DNA from 2 places in the Streptomyces sp. NPDC002564 genome. Region 1 is predicted to be linked to the other one. Evidence: predicted binding sites of a transcription regulator. Region 1 holds the regulator's gene; the other holds the start of a gene.
What was found. Region 1 encodes HspR, which represses chaperone genes until heat shock. Its sites were predicted from a motif close to TTGAGNNNNNNNNNCTCAA; they were not measured.
Positions count from the first base shown of each region.

Region 2: a site for HspR is predicted at 2,253-2,271, ahead of lon (endopeptidase La). Genes of this name have one in related genera too.

Region 1 covers NZ_JBIARE010000004.1:330,678-334,826, reverse strand. The annotation lists gene dnaK (molecular chaperone DnaK) at 1-89, shown strand, start outside; gene grpE (nucleotide exchange factor GrpE) at 89-793, shown strand; gene dnaJ (molecular chaperone DnaJ) at 827-2,020, shown strand; gene ACFYXE_RS16765 (heat shock protein transcriptional repressor HspR) at 2,022-2,471, shown strand; gene ACFYXE_RS16760 (hypothetical protein) at 2,571-3,077, shown strand; gene ACFYXE_RS16755 (helix-turn-helix transcriptional regulator) at 3,088-3,975, opposite strand.
Region 2 covers NZ_JBIARE010000001.1:892,872-897,020, reverse strand. The annotation lists gene lon (endopeptidase La) at 1-2,230, opposite strand, end outside; gene ACFYXE_RS04075 (methyltransferase) at 2,539-3,576, shown strand; gene ACFYXE_RS04070 (rhomboid-like protein) at 3,679-4,149, opposite strand, start outside.

The DNA.
Region 1 (4,149 bases):
CCGAGCAGCCCAAGGCCGACGACGACGTCGTGGACGCCGAGATCGTCGACGACGAGAAGCCCGGTGACGCGAAGGGCGGCGCCGCCTGATGACCGAGGAGACCCCGGGCTTCGGCGAGAACGCCGAGAAGCCTGACGTCCCCTCCGGCGCCACCCCTGATGACGCGGCGCCGAAGGCCGCCGAGCCCTCCACCGAGGAGGGCCCGGCGGCCCCGGCCGGGGACGCAAGCAGCAAGACGTCCGCGCAGGACGTGGGCCTGACCGCCCAGCTGGACCAGGTGCGCACCGCGCTCAACGAGCGCACCGGGGACCTGCAGCGGCTGCAGGCCGAGTACCAGAACTACCGCCGTCGGGTGGAGCGGGACAAGGTGACGGTGAAGGAGATCGCCTCGGCGAACCTCCTCTCCGAGCTCCTTCCCACCCTCGACGACATCGGCCGCGCGCGCGAGCACGGCGAGCTGGTGGGCGGCTTCAAGTCGGTGGCCGAGTCCCTGGAGACCGTCGTCGCCAAGCTGGGGCTGCAGCAGTTCGGCAAGGAGGGCGAGCCCTTCGACCCGACGATCCACGAGGCCCTGATGCACAGCTACGCACCGGACGTCACCGAGACGACGTGCGTCGCGATCCTGCAGCCGGGGTATCGCATCGGCGAGCGCACCATCCGCCCCGCGCGGGTGGCCGTCGCCGAGCCCCAGCCGGGCGCGCAGACCGTCAAGGGCGAGGCACCCGAGGGTGCCGAGGCCACGGCGGACGCGGCCGACGAGAAGAAGGAGACCGGTGGCCCGGACGAGGGCTGACGGTCACGACATGAGTGAGGAGGGACGTCGGGGATGAGCACCAAGGACTTCATCGAGAAGGACTACTACAAGGTCCTCGGCGTCCCCAAGGACGCCACCGAGGCCGAGATCAAGAAGGCGTACCGGAAGCTCGCCCGCGAGAACCACCCGGACGCCAACAAGGGCAATCCCAAGGCGGAGGAGCGTTTCAAGGAGGTCTCCGAGGCGAACGACGTCCTCGGTGACCCCAAGAAGCGCAAGGAGTACGACGAAGCACGTGCTCTCTTCGGCAACGGCGGATTCCGCCAGGGCCCCGGAGGCGGCGGCGGTTCGTTCAACTTCGACCTGGGCGACCTCTTCGGAGGCACCGCCCAGGGCGGCGGGGGAGCGGCCGGCGGCGGCTTCGGGGGCGGTCTCGGTGACGTCTTCGGGGGCCTGTTCAACCGCGGCGGCGCGGGTGCCCCGGGCGGCACCCGGACGCAGCCGCGGCGCGGCCAGGACATCGAGTCCGAGGTCACGCTGAGCTTCACGGAGGCGGTCGACGGCGCGACGGTGCCGCTGCGCATGTCCTCCCAGGCGGCCTGCAAGGCCTGTTCCGGCACCGGCGACAAGAACGGCACGCCGCGCGTGTGCCCGACCTGCGTCGGCACCGGGCAGGTCTCGCGGGGCGGCGGCGGGGGGTTCTCCCTCACCGATCCGTGCATGGACTGCAAGGGCCGGGGCCTCATCGCCCAGGACCCGTGCGAGGTCTGCGGCGGCAGCGGCCGCGCCAAGTCGTCCCGGACGATGCAGGTGCGGATCCCGGCCGGTGTGTCGGACGGGCAGCGCATCCGCCTGCGCGGCAAGGGCGCGCCCGGCGAGCGCGGCGGCCCGGCCGGCGACCTCTACGTGGTCGTGCACGTCGACGCCCACCCGGTCTTCGGCCGCAAGGGCGACAACCTGACGGTCACGGTGCCGGTGACGTACCCCGAGGCGGCCCTGGGCGGCGAGGTCAAGGTGCCCACCCTGGGCGGCCCGCCGGTCACCCTGAAGCTGCCCGCCGGCACGCCGAACGGCCGTACGATGCGGGCCCGCGGCAAGGGAGCGGTCCGCAAGGACGGCACCCGGGGCGACCTGCTGGTGACGGTGGAGGTGTCGGTCCCGACATCGCTGTCCGACGCCGCGAAGGAAGCGCTGGAGTCCTACCGCGAGGCGACTGCGGGCGACGACCCGCGGGCAGAACTGTTCCAGGCCGCGAAGGGAGCATGAGATGGACGGCCGTCGTCGCAATCCGTATCAACTCACCGACGAGACGCCGGTGTACGTCATCTCGGTGGCCGCCCAGCTGAGCGGCCTCCACCCCCAGACCCTGCGGCAGTACGACCGCCTGGGCCTGGTCTCCCCGGACCGCACCGCGGGCCGCGGCCGCCGCTACTCCGCCCGCGACATCGAACTGCTGCGCACCGTGCAGCAGTTGTCGCAGGAGGAGGGCATCAACCTCGCCGGCATCAAGCGCATCATCGAGCTGGAGAACCAGGTGACGGCGCTCCAGTCGCGGATCGCGGAGCTGTCCGCGGCCGTGGAGGGAGCCGCCGTCGCCATGCAGCAACGTGAAGCGGCGGTGCACGCCTCGTACCGCCGCGATCTCGTCCCCTACCAGGACGTGCAGCAGGCGGGCGCGCTGGTGGTGTGGCGGCCGAAGAGATCGACGGAGCAGTAGGTTCCGTACCCTGATACAGGGCCGGGAGGTGACCGCCTCCCGGCCCTGTATCGCTGTTTTCAGGGGAATTTTCACGGGAGTGGGGGGCCGGCCGTGGCCATGGTGGGGCTGTTCTGGATCGCCGAGGGCGATGTCTATGTGGGGGCCAAGCCGGTCGGGCTCGCGCCCGGGGTGCGCCTGACGCCGGAGGGCATCCTCGCCCTCGGCGACCGGCAGACCGGCATGTGGCCGTGGGAGGACGTGCACGCGCTGGCGATCGACGACGTGCCGGTGCGGTCGCTGAAGCGGAACGTCGGCGTGGCCGTCGACCTGGTGCTCACGGTGGGCCTCGGCGGGGGCGACGAGGCGCCGACGATGACGGTCCGGCTCACGGACGCCGAGGGCGCCGAGACGGAGCTGACGGCGTACACGGCGGCGGCGATCGGCTACTCGCAGAAGGAGTACGACCTCTCCCGCGAGCTGCTGTCCCGCCTGACCGAGGGCGCGGGCTCGCTGCTGACCACGCTGACCGCGATGTCGGACTGGGGCCGCCGCCACGAGGGCGGTTCGCCGCGGGCGGGGGAGCGGGAGGCGCTGCTGCGGGAGTGGGCGGCGGGGGCGCCCTGACCCGGGCCCCTCACGGCTCCCGGTCGAGCAGTCCCGACTGGCCGATCAGATAGCCGAGTTGGGCGCGGCTGCTGCTGCCCAGGGTGGCGGCGAGCTTGGCGATGTGGACGCGGGCGGTTCGGATGTTCATGCCGAGCCTGTCGGCCATCTCGGCGTCGGTCAGGCCCTCCACGAGCAGACCGGCGATGGCGCGCTGGCGTGCGGTGATGCCGCCCTCGGAGGGCTGCGGGGCGGCCTGCGGCCACATGGGGGTGGCCAGCCGCCACAGCCGCCAGAAGGTGGTGGCGAAGTACTCGACGAGGGCCGGGTGGCGCAGCTCCAGGGCGATGGTGCGGTCCTTGCTCGCCGGGATGAAGGCGACGGTCCGGTCGAAGACGAAGAGCCGGTCGGTGACCTCGTCCAGGGTGCGGGCCTCGGTGTCGCCTTCGAGCTGTTCGAAGTAGGCGAGGACGGGCAGAGAATGGCGCGTTGTGTGCTGGTACAGGGTGCGCATGCGGCACCCGCGGGTGAGGATCGCCTGGTCCCGGGGGAAGACTTCGGCCAAGGTCTCCGGCGGCCGGGTGCCGCCGGGCTGGACGGCGAGGAACTCGTCCGTGACGTCGTACATCGCGCGGTCGATGGCCGAGTTGATCTGGTCGAGGCCGTCGAGGACGGTGAGGGTGGGGCCCTCGACGTCGGTGCCGAGGACGCCGCACAGGTCGTGCAGCGCGGCGGGGGCGGCGGGGCGCAGCCACTGCAGGTCGACGAGGTCGGGCCGCAGCAGACCGAGGTCCACGAGGCAGGGGACCGCGCGGGCCTCGCTGTGGTGGATCCGGCCTCCGTGCAAGGCCCGGGTGTACACGTGCAGCCCCGCTTCACAGAGTTCTTCGACGGCGTGCAGTAAGTGCTTCGTGGCCATGCGAGCCCCCTCCTGCCTGGTTGAAGCGTCGCGATTCTATGCAGGCGGTGACGGGCCGGGCCGGATGCCGTGGTGGAAGTGTCTGCTTCTGGACGGCGGCTTCCACGTGTCTTGTTCCGGGCGTCGGGTTCCGGTGCCGGATCCGCCGTGGGCGGGGCGCGGGGGACGGCCGGC
Region 2 (4,149 bases), on a different contig from region 1:
TCACGCCGCCGATCGGCAGCACCCGGCCGGTCAGCGAGACCTCACCGGTCATCGCCACGTCCGTGCGGACCAGCCGGCCGCTGAGCAGCGAGGCGAGGGCGGTCGTCAGGGTGACGCCCGCGCTCGGCCCGTCCTTGGGGACGGCGCCCGCCGGGAAGTGGACGTGCACGCCGCGCTCCTTGAGGTCGGCGACGGGCAGTTCCAGCTCCGCGCCGTGCGAGCGCAGGAAGCTCAGCGCGATCTGCGCCGACTCCTTCATCACGTCGCCGAGCTGGCCGGTGAGCGTGAGCCCGGAGGCCCCCGTCTCCGGGTCGGCGAGCGAGGCCTCGACGAAGAGCACGTCGCCGCCCGCGCCGGTGACCGCGAGCCCGGTGGCCACGCCCGGCACCGCGGTGCGGCGCTCGGCCGGGTCCTGGGCGGACTCGGGCACGTGGTGCGGCCGCCCGATCAGGCCCCGCAGGTCCGCGTCGGTGACGGTGGACGGCAGCTCCCTGTCGCCCAGTTCGTGCTGGGCCGCGACCTTGCGCAGCAGCCGTGCCACGGACCGCTCCAGGTTCCGCACGCCCGCCTCGCGGGTGTACTCGCCGGCGAGCTTGCGCAGCGCGCTCTCGTCGAGCGTCACCTCGTCGGTGCCGAGCCCGGCCCGCTCCAGCTGGCGCGGGAGCAGGTGGTCGCGGGCGATGACGACCTTCTCGTCCTCGGTGTAGCCGTCCAGGCGGACCAGCTCCATGCGGTCGAGCAGGGCCTCCGGGATGGCTTCCAGGACGTTGGCCGTGGCCAGGAAGACGACGTCGCTCAGGTCGAGCTCGACCTCCAGGTAGTGGTCGCGGAAGGTGTGGTTCTGCGCCGGGTCGAGGACTTCCAGGAGGGCGGCCGCCGGGTCGCCCCGGAAGTCGGAGCCGACCTTGTCGATCTCGTCGAGGAGCACCACCGGGTTCATCGACCCGGCCTCCTTGATGGCCCGCACGATCCGCCCGGGCAGCGCCCCCACGTACGTACGACGGTGGCCGCGGATCTCCGCCTCGTCGCGCACGCCGCCGAGGGCGACCCGCACGAACTTGCGGCCCATGGCGTGCGCCACGGACTCGCCGAGCGAGGTCTTGCCGACGCCGGGCGGGCCGACGAGGGCGAGCACGGCGCCGCCGCGGCGGCCGCCGACGACCCCGAGGCCGCGGTCCGCGCGGCGCTTGCGCACCGCGAGGTACTCGGTGATGCGCTCCTTGACGTCCTGCAGCCCGGAGTGCTCGGTGTCCAGGATCTCCTGGGCGCCCTTGATGTCGTACGCGTCCTCGGTGCGCTCGGTCCAGGGCAGTTCGAGGACGGTGTCCAGCCAGGTCCTGATCCAGGAGCCCTCGGGCGACTGGTCGCTCGACCGCTCCAGCTTGTCGACCTCCTTGAGGGCGGCCTCGCGGACCTTCTCGGGCAGGTCGGCGGCCTCGACGCGGGCGCGGTAGTCGTCGGACTCCTCGGCCGCGTCCTTGCTGTCGCCGTTGATCTCGCGCAGCTCCTTGCGGACGGCGTCGAGCTGGCGGCGCAGCAGGAACTCGCGCTGCTGCTTGTCCACGCCCTCCTGCACGTCCTTGGCGATGGACTCCGCGACGTCCTGCTCGGCGAGGTGCTCGCGGAGCTGCTCGGTGGCGAGCTTGAGGCGGGCGACCGCGTCCTCGGTCTCCAGGAGCTCGATCTTCTGCGGGACGGTGAGGAACGGCGAGTAGCCGCTGTTGTCGGCGAGCGCGGAGACGTCGTCGATCTGCGTGACGCGGTCCACCACCTGCCAGGCGCCGCGCTTCTTCAGCCAGCTGGTGGCAAGCGCCTTGTACTCCGTGACGAGCTCGGTGACCGCGCCGGGCAGCGGCTCGGGCACGGAGTCGTCGAGCTTCAGCCCCTCGACCCACAGGGCGGCGCCGGGTCCGGTCGTGCCCGCGCCGATGCGCACCCGGTGGCGGCCGCGGATCAGGGCGCCGGGGTCGCCGTCGGAGAGCCGTCCGACCTGCTCGACGGTGCCGAGCACGCCGGTCGCGGCGTACGTCCCGTCGATGCGCGGAACAAGCAGCACCTTCGGCTTGCTGTCCCCGGTGGACCGCGCGGCGGCCTGGGCGGCCTCGACCGCGGCGCGCACGTCGGCGTCGGACAGGTCGAACGGAACCACCATGCCGGGCAGGACGACCTCGTCGTCGAGCGGCAGCACAGGCAGAGTGAGCGTTGTGTTGGCAGCGGACTCAGAAGCCATGATCTCCCCTTCGGCATTCAAGTTGAGCTATACCGACTCAATGCTGGTGAGTGCCGAGATGTTCCCCGACCCCTGTTCGCTGTGAGCGATCACCCGGAAGCCGCCTCCGTGACGGGTACGGCGCGCGGGCGTACGACGGGATCGCGGCGGGTGCGCCGGGCGGGCGTACGACGGGATCCGGACCCATTTCCGGTCACGTGGCCGGGGCCGCCCCCCTGCGGCGTTCCCTCCTGGCCCTCGCCTTGGGACCGTGGCCCTTGGGACCGTGGTCGCTGCGACCCTCCGGCCCGACCTTCAGGAGGGGATCTGTGGTGGACACACCCGGGAACGGCGACGGCGACGTGCGGGACGCGGCCGGACAGCTCGTGGAGCTCGCGCTGGGGCACCTCTTCTCCGCGGCGCTGCGCACGGCGGCCCGCTGCCGGATCGCCGACCATCTGGCGGCCGGGCCGCGGACCGCCGAGCAGCTGGCCGCGCGGACCGGGACGGACCCCGGTCACCTGCGCCGCGTCCTGCGCTATCTGGCGACCCGCGGCCTGTTCCGCGAGGACGGCGGGGGCGCCTTCCACCTGACCCCGCTCGCGGACGCGATCCGCACGGACGTGCCGGACTCCCTGCACGCGGCGGTCCTGATGCTGACCGACCCGTCCTTCGTGCGGAACTCCGCGGGCCTGGAGGAGACGGTGCGCGCCGCGGGCCCGTCCTTCGAGCGCCTCTTCGGGAAGCCCTTCTTCGACCATCTCGCCGGGGACCCGGAGCTGCGGGAGCTGTTCGACGCCGGCATGACGTCCCTGTCGGGGCCGGTCGACGCGGTGATCGCCGGGACGTACCCCTTCCCGGAGAAGGGCACGGTGGTCGACGTCGGCGGCGGCCGGGGCGGGCTGCTGCGCGCGGTGCTGCGCGGGCGGCCCGGCCTGACCGGGGTGCTCTACGACCAGGCCCCGGCGGTGAGCACCCACGTGCTGGCCGACGACGACGAGGTACGGGGGCGGTGGCGGGCCGAGGCCGGGGACTTCTTCGCGGCGGTGCCCGAGGGCGGCGACCTCTATGTGCTCAAGCAGGTCCTGCACGACTGGCCGGACGAGGCGTGCCTGCGGATCCTGCGCAACTGCCGGGCGGTGATGGCGCCGGACGCCCGCCTCCTGATCGTCGACTGCGTGCTGCCCGTCGGCAACGAACCGCACGTCGGCAAGACGCTGGACGTGGCGATGGCGGCGATCGTCGACGGGCGGGAGCGCACGGAGGACGAATTCGCCGCGCTGCTGGTGGGGGCGGGACTGCGGCTGACGCGAATCCTGCCGACCGACGCGTTCCCCTCGATCGTGGAGGCGGAGGCGGCGTTCTAGGTCGTGGCGGAGGTGCCGTTCCGGGCCGTGGCGGAGACGGGGCTACAGGTCGAGACGGGGTGCTACAGGTCGAGGCGGGGTGCTACAGGTCGAGACGGGGTGCTACGCGTCCGTACGGGCCGCGCCGCCGCCCGGCCTGCGCCGGAGCAGCGGCCAGGTGGAGACGCCGATGACCAGCGCGAGCAGGTGCCCCCAGTTCGTCATGGGGTCCGTGAACGCGATCAGGTCGTCGACGAGCATCCAGCCGAACCCGGCGAGGACGGCCCACCTGAGCCACGGCGTGAGGAGGCCCGCCAGCGCGCCCACGCTGGCGGCCACCCCGAAGCTGATGCCGTAGTCGAGGCGGTGCAGCGAGCTGTCGGGCAGGTGCCCGGCGAGCACCGAGAGGCCGACCGGCACTTCCGTCGCGAGCGTGGCCACGGCGTGGCCGAGCAGGAAGACGCCGGCGGTGCGCAGTCCGCCGATGCGGCGCTCCAGCGCGGTGAGCACCAGCAGGAACCCGATCGCGTACGGGGACGTGATGCCGCCCGCGACCCACAGCGCGCTGGCGATCAGGACGAGGAAGGGGCTCTG